DNA from 2 places in the Micromonospora sp. NPDC048040 genome. Region 1 is predicted to be linked to the other one. Evidence: riboswitches for the same ligand, from Rfam matches in the RefSeq annotation. Region 1 holds a riboswitch; the other holds the start of a gene.
The links. A riboswitch is a leader RNA that binds a small molecule or an ion and turns the genes downstream of it on or off. The one in region 1 is predicted to bind cobalamin.

Region 1 (7,107 bases):
GCCGCGCCTCACGCAACCTGGTCGCCGACGCCGGCCGGGCCGGACGTACGCCCTCGTCGGCGTCGACCGACGCGGCACCGGCGGCGTGGGGCAGGCGGGCGGTGACCTCGAAACCGCCGCCTCGTGGCCCGGCGCTCAGCGCACCACCGGCCAGCCGTACCCGCTCCCGCAGGCCCAGCAGGCCGGAACCCGTCGAGGACACGCCGGGCAGCAGACCACCCGGCGACGGCTCGTTGACCACGCTCACCACCGTCTGCTCGGCCGAGCGGGTCAGCACGACGGTCACGGCGGCGCCCGGCGCGTGTCGGGTGGCGTTGGTCAGCGCCTCCTGGACCACCCGGTACACCGCCCGCTCAACCATCGGCGGTGCCGGCGCGTCGAGCCCGCCCCCGCTGAGCCGGACCGGCATCCCGGCGTCGCGGGCCCGCCCCACCAGGTCGCCGACACCTTCGGCGGCCGGCCGGGTCGGAGCCGGCGCGCCGTCCTCGCGGAGCACGCCGATGATCTGGGCGAGCTGCTCGGTCGCGGCGGTGACGCTGGCACGCAGCTCCCCCGCCGCCCGCCGGTGCCGCTCGTCGAGATCGGTGGCCAGCTCCAGCCCGCCGGCCTTCAAGGCGATCAGCGCCAGGTCGTGGCCCAGGGAGTCGTGCATGTCCTGCGCGATGCGGGCCCGCTCCCGCATCCGGACCCGCTCGGCGGCGGCGCGCTGCTGCCGTTCGAGCAGGTCGGCGTGTTCCCAGCCGGCGTGGACGAGCGCCCGCTGCTGGCGGCGGTAGCGGCCGACCAGCCAGGGGAACACCCCGACGAAGAGCAGGGTGGTGGTGAGGAAGAACCAGGTGGTCACGCCCGAGCCGAGGACGCCGACCGTCAGCGCGGTCCCGCCCGCCGCGATCGCCGCGAACGTGTACGCGGCCGGGCGGGCCCGGGGCATCCGCAGACCCACCAGGTAGCTCATCACCGGAACGGCGAACACGAAGTTGCCCTCGAACGCGGTCGGCACCACGACGATGAGCAGGGAGACCGTCGGGTGGTGCCGGCTGACCACCACCGCGAGGGCCATCAGCAGGAGCGAGCCCGCCAGCCGCCAGCCGGCGTACGGGCCGGTCGGGGCGACGACCAGGTCCCAGGCGATCGGCGCCGACAGGACCGCCCAGAGCGACACGTCGGACAGGACCGTCACCCATGATCCGGCCCACCCGCCGGAGGGCGGCCCGCCGGACCGGGGAAAGGGCCGCCACCGCCGCCGCCCGCCGCGCCACCAACCTGCCACGCGGCCCAGGCTACAAAGCCCACCACCTGCGTCGTCACCCACGAAAGTCAGGTCGTCGGCACGACGGCCCGGGCAGCCCCGACCGCCTCACCCACCGGTGGGGAGCACCGGAGTGACCACCGACAGCTCCAGTGCGGCGGGCAGCGGCGCGACGCCCGGCCCGCCGGCGCGCACCCAGGCGGTGATGTCGTCGACCACGGAGTCGTGCAGGACGAGGCCGAACCAGACCGGCCGCGCGCCGGCCCGTCGCGCCGGCGGCGCGGGGTGGACGACGACCAGGTTGGACTGCGCGCAGAGGTCGAGGCAGGCGCTGACGCGTACCCGGTGCGGCGCCGGCAGCGCGGCCCGCAGTCGCCGCAGCTGCGCGTCGTGGTCGACGGCGGGGTGTTTGCGGGTGCTGCCGCAGCAGCAGTCCCGGCACACGGTGACCAGACAGCCCGGTGCGTCGGTCATGTCCGACTCCTTGGTCCCGGTCGAGCCCGGCGGCACGTGCCGGGTCATGACGCGGGCGGGTGGTAGGTGATGGTGGGCCGCCCGGTGCCGGGGTGCGTCGCCACGTCGGCCTGGACGCCGTAGACGTCGGCGAGCAGCCCGGGTGTGAGGACCTCGGCGGGCGGGCCGGCGGCGACGACCCGGCCGGCGGCCAGGACGACCACCGTGTCGCAGAACATGGCGGCCAGGTTGAGGTCGTGCAGCGCGGCGAGGGTGGTGACCCCGGTGCGGCGGACCAGGTGCAGCAGCTGCAACTGGTGGCCGATGTCGAGGTGGTTGGTGGGCTCGTCGAGTAGCAGCAGGAGCGGTTGCTGGGCGAGCGCGCGGGCCAGCTGGACCCGCTGCCGTTCGCCGCCGGAGAGGGTGTGCCAGCGACGATCGGCGTACCCGTCGAGGTCGACCCGGGTCAGCGCGTCGGCCGCGGCGGCGCGGTCGGCGTCGCTGTCCGACCATCGCGAGCGTCGGTGCGGGGTACGGCCGAGCAGCACCACCTCCCCGACGGTGAGGTCCAGGTCGGTGTCGGCGTGCTGGGCGAGCAGCGCGGCGCGGCGCGCCAGCGCGGCACGGGGCAGGGCGGCGACGTCGTCGCCGCCGACGGTGACCCGTCCGCTGTCGGGCGCGGCGAGCCGGGCGACGATCCGCAGCAGGGTGGTCTTGCCGCAGCCGTTGGGGCCGAGCAGCCCGACGAGGCTGCCCGCCGGCACGGCGCAGGTGACGTCGTCGAGGACCCGCCGGGCCGCGACGGCCCAGGACACGTCGGTGACGGTGAGCATCAGTCGCGCGCCTTCCGGTGCCCGGCCCACCGTCCCCGGGGTCGCCGCGAGTCGGCCGGCTGCGCCCGGTGCAGCAGGACCACGAAGGCGGGCACCCCGAGCAGCGCCGTCAGCACGCCCACCGGCAGTTCGCGGGGCACGAACAGGGTCCGCGCGGCGGTGTCCACCCAGACCATGAAGATCGCGCCGGCGAGGACGACGACGGGCAGCAGGCGCCGGTGGTCCGCGCCGGTGAGGAACCGGGCGGCGTGCGGCAGGATCAGCCCGACGAAACCCACCGCGCCGCTGATGGCGACCAGCGCCGCGGTGAGCAGCGCGGTGGCGACCAGCAGCAGCCACCGGACCCGGGTGACGGGCACGCCGAGGGTCTCGGCGGCGTCCTCGCCGAAGGCGAAGGCGTTGAGCGTGCGGGCGTACGCCGCCACGAGGGTGAGCACGGCGGCCAGCACCGGTACCACCCAGGCCAGGGCGGCCCAGTCGACGCGGGCCAGCGAGCCGGAGAGCCAGAAGGTGATGCTCTGCGTGGCGTGCGGGTCGGCGACCCAGACGATGACGAACGACGTCGCCGCCCCGCACAGCTGCGCGACGGCGACCCCGGCCAGCACCACCCGGGTGGGCGCCAGCGCGGCCCGCCTGCCGGCCACCACCGCCACGACGGCGAACGCGGCCAGCGCGCCGGTGAAGGCGCCCCCGGTGAGCGCCGCGACCCCGCCGCCGACGCCGAGGACGAGCACCGCGACCGCGCCGAGCGACGCCCCGGAGGAGACCCCGAGCAGGTACGGGTCGGCCAGCGGGTTGCGGGTGACGGTCTGCGTCACCGCCCCGACGGCCGCCAGCCCGGCGCCCACCACCGCAGCGCCGAGCACCCGGGGCAGGCGCAGCCGCCAGACGATGTGCTCGCGCAGCAGCGGCACGTCGGCGTGGGCCAGGCCCAGGCGGTCGGCCACGACGGCCCAGACCGTCGACACGGGGATGTCGGCCGGCCCGACGGTGACGGCCGCCCCGATCGACACGACCAGGCCCGCCAGCAGCGTGACCAGCAGCGCGACTGTGCCCACGGGACGGACGGGCCGGCCGCGCCGGACCCCGGAGGCGGTGGCGCCGGGGTCCGCGCCGGCCCGACCGCGCACGGCGCGGCGACGGGCCGCGGCGAGACGGTGGGCCACGGCGGTACGGCGCGCCACGGCGGTCAGCGGTCCGCTCCGGCGGGAAGCTGCGCCACCCCCGCGGCGAGCGCCTCGACGCCGAGCACCGCCCGCACCCCGGCGGAGGTGGACGAGAACGGGACGACGACGAACCGCTGCCCGGCCACCGCGGGCAGATCCTTGAGGGTGGGGTGCCGGGCCAGGAACGCCTGCTTCGCGGCGGCCGGGTCCCAGGTCGCGTCGACCAGCACGATCGCGTCGGGGTCGCGCGCGACGACGCTCTCCCAACTGGTGTCGGCCCAGCCGCCGGCAAGGTCGCCGAGGGCGTTGTCGACCCCGACCGCCGACATGATCATGTTGGGGCTGCCGCAGCAGGCGCCCACGCTCGGGGCGTCGGTGCCGGCGTCCCACCAGAGCACGGAGACGTCCCCCGTGCCGTCGAGCCTGGCGGCAGCGGCGGCGATCCGGGTGCGGTGGTCGGCGATGAGCCTCTCGGCCCGCTCCGGCACCCCGAAGACGGCCGCGACGTCCCGGATCTCGGCGAACACGTCCTCGACGGTGAGCTTCCCCGGCCGGTGCTGCTTCGGGCACCCGGCGGGTGAGAGGTAGGTGCCGATGCCGAGCCCCGCCAGGGCGGCCCGGTCGCCGACGCCCTCGTCACCGAAGGCGCTGTGGAACGAGGCGTAGACGAAGTCCGGCGCCGTCTCCAGGAGTTTCTCCTTGGCCGGGTACTTTCCGGACAGCACCGGCACCGATGCGTACGCGGCGGCGTGCTCGGGCAGGATCGCGTCGTCCAGGTACGCCGTGCCGGCCATGCGGTCGGCCAGGCCGAGCGCCAGCATGATCTCGGTGGCGGGCTGGTTCAGCGTGACCGCCCGCTGGGGCGGGGCGGCGACGGTGACCGGCGTGCCGCAGTTGGTCAGGGTGGCCGGCGCGCCGGATGCCGGGGCGGGGTCGTCGTCCGTGGCGCAGGCGCCGAGCAGGACGAGGAGGACGGACAGGGGCGCGGCTACGCGCCGGGACAGGGTGGACCGCACAGCGCGTACGCGCATCGGGACCGCCTTCCAGCACCTCGTGGACGGGTCATCGCAGTGCCGTGGCCGGTCTCCTGGCTGACGGGAGGTGCGTCCGTGGCCGGCCTTCCCAGGCGTGCGACACGCCCAGTGACCTCTGACGACGAGGGCCGCGGACTTCCCGATCACAGTGGCGAGGGCCGCACCGGTCTTCCACCGGCTTCCCGAACACCACGGCAGCGTCACCCTAGCCTGCGCCCGACCCCGAATGCCACGGTGACGAATGCCATGGAGCGGCCTTTCTCACCACTGTGGACGGTGCGGCGCGCGGCGGTTCACCCTTCCGGCGGGGGCGGAAGGTCGACGACCCGGGTCGCCCAGCGGGCCATCAGGGCCGGGTCGTGGGTGATCAGCAGGGCCCCGGCGCCGTGCTGTCGCTGGTAGTCGGTGATGACGGCGGCGAGGTGGGCCTGGGTGGAGGCGTCGAGCATGGCGGTGGCCTCGTCGCAGAGCAGGTAGGCCGGCCGGTGCACGAGCGCCCGGGCGAGGCAGGCCCGTTGCAGCTGCCCGTCGCTGACCGCGTGCGGGCGGCGGGCGAGCAGGTCCGTGGTGAGGCCGACGAGGTCGGCCAGCTCGGCCGCGCGGGCCCTGGCCTGCTCGGCCGGCACGCCGGTGGCGCGGAGCGGTTCGGCGACGATGTCCGCGAGGCTGAGCCGCGGGTCGGTGGCGGCGCGTGGGCTCTGGAACAGGATCGCGACGCGGGTGCGGACGGCCGCCGGCAGCCGGTGGCGGACTCCGGCGACCCGGTGACCGTCGAGGGTGACGTGCCCGGCGTCGGGGGCGTGCAGCAGGGCGAGTACCCGGGCCAGGGTGGACTTGCCGCTGCCCGAGGGCCCGCGCAGCCCGACCGTCTCGCCGGGGGCGACGTGCAGGTCGACGCGGTCGAGGACGCGCTGCCGACCGTAGGCGACGGTGACCTGGTGGGCGGCGAGCGCGGTGGCGGTCGCCTCCGGTCCGACGTGTTGACGGGTGGCCGTGGTCGTGGTCATGCCGGCGCTCCGACGGGCAGCGGGTGGTGGCAGGCGACCTGGCCGGAGCCGTCCACGACCGGGGTGGGCGGCGTGCGGCAGATGTCGGTGGCGCGGTCGCAGCGCGGGGCGAAGGCGCAGCCGGCGGGCAGGTCGGTGAGCATCGGCGGGTGGCCGGGCACGGGGCGGAACGCCCGCTCGGGCAGGGCGTCGAGCAGGCCGGCGGTGTAGGGGTGGGCGGGCGCGGCGAACAGCGCCTCGGTGGGCCGGCGCTCGACGACCCGGCTGGCGTACATGACGGCGACGGTGTCGGCGACGCGGCGGGCGGCGGCCAGGTCGTGGGTGATGAGCAGGACGGCGTTGCCGGCGTCGCAGCGGCGGCGCAGCAGGTCGAGGGTGTGGTCGGCCAGGGGCCGGTCGAGGCCGGTGGTGGGTTCGTCGGCGAGCAGCAGCGGCGGGTCGGGGGCGAGCGCGAGGGCGGTGGCCAGGCGTTGCGCCATGCCGCCGGACAGCTCGTGGGGGTGGCGGTCGAGGTCGGCGGGGGCGAGCCCGACGTCGGCGGCGACCCGCTCGGCCGCCGAGGGCGCGTCGCGGCGGGCGTGCCCGTGGGCGCGCAGGGTCTCCGCCAGCAGCCGCCGGCCGGTGCGTACGGGGGTCAGCGCGGTGGCGGGGCTCTGCGGCACCAGCCCGACCGCGCGGCCGCGTACGGCGCGGGCGAGGTGGCGCTCGGTGCAGCCGATCAGGTCGACCTGGTCCCCGCCGGGCGGGCGCAGCCGGGCGTGGCCCGAGACGGTGGCGTTGCCGGGGAGCAGGCCGAGCAGGGCGTGGGCGAGCACCGACTTGCCGCAGCCCGACTCCCCCACCACGGCCACCAGTTCGCCGGGGTGGACGGTCAGGCGCAGGTCGGTGACGGCCCGCACCACGGCGTCGCGGAGCTGGAAGCGGACGGTCAGCCCGTCGACCTCCAGCAGCGCGGGGCGCGGGCCGGCGGCGGCGCCGGCCGTGGCGGGCGTGGCGTCGCCGGTGGCGGCGGTGCGGGCCGTGGCGGCGCGGGGCTCGCGGGTGGTGGTCACAGGTTCAGCTCCGCTCGTACGCGCGGGTCGAGGCGGTCGCGCCAGCGGCCGGTGAGGGTGGCCAGGGCCAGCGTGACGACGACGAGGAGGAGGCCGGGGACGAGGCTGGCCCACCAGGCGCCGGTGAGCAGGGACCGCTGCCCGTCGTTGATCATGTTGCCGATGGAGGCCAGGTGCGGGGGCAGGCCGAGACCGAGGAAGGACAGCGCGGTCTCGTGCCAGACGGCGTGCGGCACCATCAGCGTGGTGGCCAGGGCCAGCCGGGGCAGCACGTGCGGGAGCAGGTGCCGGGTGATCACCCGCGCGCGGCTGG
Region 2 (7,107 bases), on a different contig from region 1:
CAGTCCGGGCGTGTCGAACGGGTCGCGGCGGCGGCGGTGCGGCAGCGCCAGCCGGGCGGCGACCCGGACGTCCTCCACCGTGACCACGTCCCGGCCGTGCCAGGCGGCGTGCGCCAGCGCGGTACGGGCGGTGACGATGTCGGCGCGCATGCCGTCCACGTCGAACGCCGCGCACACCTCGGCGATCCGGCGCAGTGCGGCGTCGGGCAGCAGCACCCGCTCCAGCCGCTGCCGGGCGGCGGCGACCCGGCGGGCGACCTGCGCGTCGGCGTCGGCCCAGCGGGCGGCGAAGCCGGCCGGGTCGGCGTCGGCGGCGAGCCGGCGGCGGACCACCTCGACGCGTACGGCCGGGTCGCGGCTGGCCCCGACCTCCACGGTCAGCCCGAACCGGTCCAGCAGCTGCGGGCGCAGCTCCCCCTCCTCCGGGTTCATCGTGCCGACCAGCAGGAACCGGGACGCGTGGCTGACCGAGACGCCCTCCCGCTCCACGTGGCAACGGCCCATCGCCGCGGCGTCGAGGAGCAGGTCCACCAGGTGGTCGTGGAGCAGGTTGACCTCGTCGACGTAGAGCACGCCGCGGTGGGCGGCGGCGAGCAGGCCCGGCTCGAAGGCGCGGACGCCCTCGCCGAGCGCCTTCTCCAGGTCGAGCGAGCCGACCACCCGGTCCTCGGCCGCGCCGACCGGCAGCTCCACCAGCCGGGCGGGACGCCGCTCGGCGGCCGGCCCGTCGGGGTGCGGGCCGTCCGGGCAGGACGGGTCGGGGGCGGCGGGGTCGCAGGCGAAGCGGCAGCCGGCCACCCGGTCCACGGGCGGCAGCAGCGCGGCCAGGGCCCGCACGGCCGTCGACTTGGCGGTGCCCTTCTCGCCGCGGACGAGCACCCCGCCGATCGCCGGGGAGACCGCGTTGAGCAGCAGGGCGAGCCGCATGTCGTCCATGCCCAGCACCGCGCTGAACGGGTAGGTGGTCATGAGCGTTCCTCCAGGTCGCCCTCGCTGGCCAGGTACGTCTCGCGGAGCCGGTCCAGGGTGGTCGGCTCGGGCGCGGCCCACAGGCCCCGGTCGGCCGCCTCGAGGAGCCGCTCGGTGATGCCGCGCAGCGCCCACGGGTTCGACTGCTCCAGGAACTCCCGGGTGGTCTCGTCGAAGACGTACGCGGCGGCGAGGTGCTCGTACATCCAGTCGTCGACGACGCCGGCGGTGGCGTCGTAGCCGAACAGGTAGTCCACGGTCGCGGCCAGCTCGAACGCGCCCTTGTAGCCGTGCCGGCGCATCGCGGCGATCCACTTCGGGTTGACCACCCGGGCCCGGAACACCCGCCGGGTCTCCTCGCCGAGGGTGCGGGTGCGCACGTCGTGCGGCATCGCCGAGTCCCCCACGTACGCGGCCGGGGCGGCGCCGGTGAGGTGACGGACCATCGCCACCATCCCGCCGTGGTACTGGAAGTAGTCGTCGGAGTCGACGATGTCGTGCTCGCGGGTGTCCTGGTTCTTCACCGCCACCGCGATCCGGGCGAAGGAGCGTTCCATGTCGGCGCGCGCCTCCCGCCCGTCCAGCCCCCGGCCGTAGGCGTAGCCGCCCCAGACGGCGTACACCTCGGCGAGATCGGCGTCGCTGCGCCAGTTGCGGGAGTCGATCAGCGGCAGCAGCCCGGCCCCGTACGCGCCCGGCTTGGAGCCGAAGACGCGGGCGGTGGCCCGCCGCTCGTCGCCGTGCTCGGCGAGGTCGGCGGCGACGTGTGCGCGGACGAAGTTCTGCTCGGCCGGCTCGTCCAGGGCGGCGACCAGCCGCACCGCGTCGTCGATGAGCGCGACCACGTGCGGGAAGGCGTCCCGGAAGAAGCCGGAGATCCGCACGGTGACGTCGACGCGGGGGCGGCCCAGCTCGGCCGGCGGCACCACCTCGACGCCGGTGACCCGGCGGGAGCGGTCGTCCCAGGTGGGGCGGCAGCCGAGCAGCGCGAGCACCTCGGCGACGTCGTCACCCTGGGTGCGCATGGCGCTGGTGCCCCAGACGGTCAGGCCGACGGAGCGCGGGTACTCGCCGGTGTCGGCGAGGTGCCGGGCGAGCAGCGAGTCGGCCAGGGCCACCCCGACGTCCCAGGCGTTGCGGCTGGGGATCGCCTTGGGGTCGACGGAGTAGAAGTTCCGGCCGGTGGGGAGCACGTTGACCAGGCCCCGGGTGGGCGAGCCGGACGGGCCGGGCGGCACGAAGCGCCCGTCGAGCGCGCCCACCACCCGGTCGATCTCGTCGGTCGTGCGGTCCAGCCGGGGCACCAGCTCGGTGGCGGCGAAGCGGAGCACGGCGGCGGCGTCCGGGACGGCCCGGCCGGTGACCTCCTCGACCACGGCGTCGACCTTGTCGGTGTCCCAGCCGAGGGTCTCCATGCCGACGACCAGCCGGCGCGCGAGGGCCTCGATCAGGTCGACGGCGTCGGCGGCGGTGCCGGCCGGCCCGTCGACGGTGTCGGTCAGCGCCTCGGGCAGCGCCAGCCGCTGGCCCGGCGCGGCGAGCAGCGCCTGCTCGTCGAGGCCGTACGCGGCGGCGAGGGCCTGGCGCAGGCCGGGCAGGGCGCGGGCGCCGCCCCAGACCTGCGGGGCGCGCAGCACAGCGAGGACGAGGTTGACCCGGGGCTCGCCGGTGGGCGCGGCGGCGAGGATGTGCAGGCCGTCGCGGATCTGCACGTCCTTGACCTCGCAGAGGTACCCGTCGAGGTGCAGCACGAAGTCGTCGAAGTCCTCGGCGGCCGGCATGTCCTCGGCGTGCAGGTCGTGGTGCAGCTCGGCGGCGCGCACCAGGGCCCAGATCTGCGCCTGCACGGTGGGCACCTTGGCGGGGTCGAGCGCCTGCACGGTGGCGTACTCGTCGAGGAGTTGCTCCAGCTTCGCCAGGTCGCCGTACGTCTCGGCGCGGGCCATCGGCGGCACCAGGTGGTCGACGACGACGGCGTGCGCGCGGCGCTTGGCCTGGGTGCCCTCGCCGGGGTCGTTGACGATGAACGGGTAGACCAGCGGCAGGTCGCCGAGGACGGCGTCGGGGGCGCAGTCGGCGGCCAGCCCGAGACCCTTGCCGGGCAGCCACTCCAGGGTGCCGTGCTTGCCCAGGTGCACCACCGCGTCCGCGCCGAAGCCGCCGTCGGTGGCGGGCGCGGCCAGCCAGCGGTACGCGGCCAGGTAGTGGTGGCTGGGCGGCAGGTCCGGGTCGTGGTAGATGGCGATCGGGTTCTCGCCGAAGCCGCGCGGCGGCTGGATCAGCAGCACCACGTTGCCGAAGCGCAGCCCGGCCAGCACGATGTCCCCGCCGTCGGTGTAGAGCCCGCCGGGCGGCTCCCCCCAGTGGGCGAGCATCCGCTCCCGCAGCTCCGCCGGCGCCTGGTCGAACCAGCGCCGGTACGTCCCCCCGGGCACCCGCGCCTCGGCGGCGGCGAGCTGTTCCGGGGTGAGCCACTCGACGTCGTGTCCCCCGGCGGCGATGAGGGCGTGGATGAGCGCGTCCCCGTCGTCGGGCACCGGGGCGTCGCCGAGGTGGTAGCCGGCCTCGGCGAGGGCGGCCAGCAGCCGGACCGCCGAGGCCGGGGTGTCCAGGCCGACGGCGTTGCCGACCCGGGAGTGCTTCGTCGGGTAGGAGCTGAGCACGACCGCGAGCCGCTTGTCGGCGTTGGGCACGTGCCGCAGCCGGGCGTGCCGCACGGCGATGCCGGCCACCCGGGCGGCCCGCTCCGGGTCGGCGACGTAGCCGGAGAGCCCGTCGGCGTCGATCCGCTTGAACGAGAACGGCACGGTGACGATCCGGCCGTCGAACTCGGGGATGGCCACCTGCATCGCGGCGTCCAGCGGGGACAGTCCGGCGTCGCTGCCGGCCCACTGCTCGCGGGTGCTGGTGAGGCAGAGCGCCTGGATCACCGGCACGTCGAGGGCGGCGAGCGCCCCCACGTCCCAGGCGTCCTCGTCGCCCCCGCCGGAGGCGTCGGCGGCGACCGTGCCGCCGGCGGCGAGCACGGTGACCAGCAGGGCGTCGCAGCGGCCGAAGAGCCCGAGCGGTCCCGCGCCGGCGGTGAGGCCGCGCAGCGAGCCGCAGAAGATCGGTAGCGGGTTGCCGCCGGCCGCGTCGACGGCGTCGGCGAGGGCGTCGACGAAGCCGGTGTTGCCGGCGAGGGCGTGCGCCCGGTAGAAGACGATCCCGACGGTCGGCCGGTCGGGCCGCACGGGACGGTCACCGTGGACGCCGTACGTCGGGGTCGGCGCGGGCGGGGCGAACCCCTCGCCGGTGAGCAGCACCGTGTCGGAGAGGAACCGGGCGAGCTGGGCGAGGTTCCCGGGGCCGCCCTCGACCAGGTAGGCCAGCGCCTGGGTGGCCACCCCGGCGGGGACGGTGGAGGCCGCCATCAGTTCCGCGTCCGGCAGGGCCTCGCCGCTGAGCACGACCGTGGGCACGCCGGAGGCCAGCACCGTGGCGAGCCCGTCCGGCCACGCCTGCCGGCCGCCGAGCAGGCGTACGACCGCGAGGTCCACGCCGTCGAGCAGCGCGGGCACGGCGTCGGCGGCGACCCGGGCGGGGTTGGCGAGGCGGTAGTCGGCGCCGCTGGCGCGGGCGGCGAGCAGGTCGGTGTCGGCGGTGGACAGCAGCAGGATGCGCACGGACGGCTCCGGAGAGTGACGCCCGGATCGACGCGAGGACGATCGGGCGGTACGAGGGGTGGGCGCGGTTCAGCGGGTACGGCGGGCCGGGAAGCGGCTCACCGGCGGGCCGGCGGGGTCGGGCGGCGCGGTGCGGGCGTCAGGGACGGGCGACGCGTCCGACCGCTGCGGGGCGGCCGGGGGCGGGCACACCACGGCCGGCCGGACGCGCGGCGCGGCGGCCGGACGGGGCTGCGGAAACGCGGCTGCTCGCCGGCGCGCTGGCGCGGCCGGGCACGATGCGACGATGATCGTCGATGGCGGAGACGCGGTGCGTCATCGGGTCCTCCTCGGGTGTCCACGCCCTGGGGTCACTCCCGACGGCCGAAGTATCCTGGCTCCCGGATCGACGCTCACCCCCGGTCTTCCAACCGCGCACGCACGGCCGTGACTCACGAGGGGGGATCGCTCCCCGGTGACAGTGGCGGGACCGCGCCGGAATCGCACCGGCTTCCTTCACTGCCGTCAGGCCGCGAATGCTGCCACACCCCCGGTCCCCAGGTCAACGCGACGGGATCGGACGCCGACCCGCCGGGCCGGCGCGGCGTGCGCGACGGTCGACGTCACCTCACCGGTCGGCGAGCCCCGACTCGTAGCCCGCGATCACCAGTTGCGCCCGGTCGCGGACGCCCAGCTTCGTCAGCAACCGGCCGATGTGCGTCTTGACGGTGCCCCGGCTGAGGTGCAGGTGCTGCTCGATCTCGGTGTTGGACATCCCACGGGTGATCAACGTCAACACCTCCCGCTCCCGCGGGGTCACCCCGTCGAGCCGTCCCGGCACCCGTCGGGCCGCCGGCATCCGGGTGAACTCGGCGATGAGCCGACGGGTGACGCTGGGGGCCAGCAGCGCCTCGCCCGCGGCGACCACCCTGATCGCGTCGAGCAGCCGGACGGGGGACGTGTCCTTGAGCAGGAAGCCGCTCGCCCCGGCCCGCAGCGCCCGGTACACGTGATCGTCGAGGTCGAAGGTGGTGAGGACGAGCACCCGGGGCGCGTCCCGGCCGGCGGTGACCTGCTCGGTGGCGGTGATGCCGTCCATCTCGGGCATCCGGACGTCCATCAGCACCACCTCGGGCGCGTACGTCCCCGCGAGTTCGACGGCCGCCCGGCCGGTGCCCGCCTCGGCCACCACGGTCATTCCCGGGGTGGCGTCGACCAGCAGCCGGAGGGTGCCGCGCAGCAGCACGTCGTCGTCGGCCAGGAGCACGCGTACGGGCTCACCCATCGTCCGACACCGCCGGAGTGAACGGCAGCCGGGCGCGCACGGCGAAGCCGCCGCCGGGCTCGACGCCGGCCTCCAGGGCACCGCCGTGCATCACGGCACGCTCGCGCATGCCCCGCAGCCCGTGGCCGGGCGGCCCGACGGCGCGCCCCGACCCCCCGTCGTCGACGACGGCGACCGCCAGCACCCCGGGCTCGACCGCCACGGCGAGCCGACAGCGGGTCGGGCCGGCGTGGCGCAGCACGTTGGTGAGCGCCTCCTGCACGATGCGGTACGCCGAGGCCTGCACGGCCGCGGGCACCCGGGTCAGGTCGGCCGCCCCGTCGACGTCGACGGTGACACCGGCGGACCGGACGGCCTCGACCAGCCGGTCGAGTTCGGCGAAGCTCGGCGCGGTGTCGGCCGGGTCGCGCAGCGCGCCGAGCACGACCCGGATGTCGTCGAGCGCGCTCCGGCTGACCCGCTCGATCGTGCCCAGGGCGGCCCGGCCCTGCTCGGGATGGCTGTCCGCCAGGTGGTTGGCGACGGCCGCCTTCATGGCGATCAGGCTGAGGCTGTGCCCGACCACGTCGTGGATGTCCCGGGCGATGCGCAACCGTTCCTCGGCCACCGCCTGGTCGGCACGCGACGCGGCGAGTTGGGCGACGTGACGTCGACGGGCGCGCACCGCGCGGGCGAGCGCCCACGAAGCGGCGACGACGGTCGCGGCGTAGAGCAGGACCGGAACCGGCGTGGCGGCGAACGACTCCTCCCCCGCCCGGGTCGGGACGATCGGCAGCCCGGGGACCGTGCCGCCCGCCAGCCCCGCGCCCGTGAGGGCGGCCAGCACCACGACGAGCGCCGACACGCCGTCCCGGGTGGAGGTGGCCAGCGCGACCGGGTAGAGCGCGAACGCGACCGCGAACACCACCGCGTCGCCGGCCACCCCGACGGCGACCGCCACCGCCCCCGCCAGCACCACGACGGCGAGCACCGGCGCCGGCCAGCGCCGGCGGACGGCGAGCGGAGCCCCGAACAGCACCGCCAGGCCACCGGCGAGCGCCGGGGCGCCGGGCGTCCGGAACACCGTGAGGAGCACGAGGGCGACGCCCACCAGCGCGTCGAACGCCATCAACTGCCGCAGCCCGAGCCGCCCCGAGGTGACCACCGGACCACCGTATCCACCGGCCGGCCGCCGGGCGTCGGACCACGGTCCGATCCCGGGTTCGGACC

Region 2: linked by a shared signal. The riboswitch ahead of cobN (cobaltochelatase subunit CobN) and the one ahead of ACZ6O2_RS07840 (ABC transporter substrate-binding protein) in region 1 are both predicted to bind cobalamin.

The regions. Positions count from the first base shown of each region.
Region 1 covers NZ_JBVJGT010000004.1:254,836-261,942, reverse strand. Annotated here, with positions in the region: gene ACZ6O2_RS07860 (sensor histidine kinase) at 1-1,180, opposite strand, end outside; gene ACZ6O2_RS07855 (hypothetical protein) at 1,358-1,723, opposite strand; gene ACZ6O2_RS07850 (ABC transporter ATP-binding protein) at 1,768-2,535, opposite strand; gene ACZ6O2_RS07845 (FecCD family ABC transporter permease) at 2,535-3,701, opposite strand; gene ACZ6O2_RS07840 (ABC transporter substrate-binding protein) at 3,725-4,732, opposite strand; cobalamin riboswitch at 4,762-4,944, opposite strand; gene ACZ6O2_RS07835 (ABC transporter ATP-binding protein) at 5,029-5,742, opposite strand; gene ACZ6O2_RS07830 (ABC transporter ATP-binding protein) at 5,739-6,794, opposite strand; gene ACZ6O2_RS07825 (ABC transporter permease) at 6,791-7,107, opposite strand, start outside.
Region 2 covers NZ_JBVJGT010000019.1:29,157-36,263, forward strand. Annotated here, with positions in the region: gene ACZ6O2_RS19470 (VWA domain-containing protein) at 1-969, opposite strand, end outside; gene cobN (cobaltochelatase subunit CobN) at 966-4,634, opposite strand; cobalamin riboswitch at 5,001-5,130, opposite strand; gene ACZ6O2_RS19480 (response regulator transcription factor) at 5,242-5,898, opposite strand; gene ACZ6O2_RS19485 (sensor histidine kinase) at 5,891-7,042, opposite strand.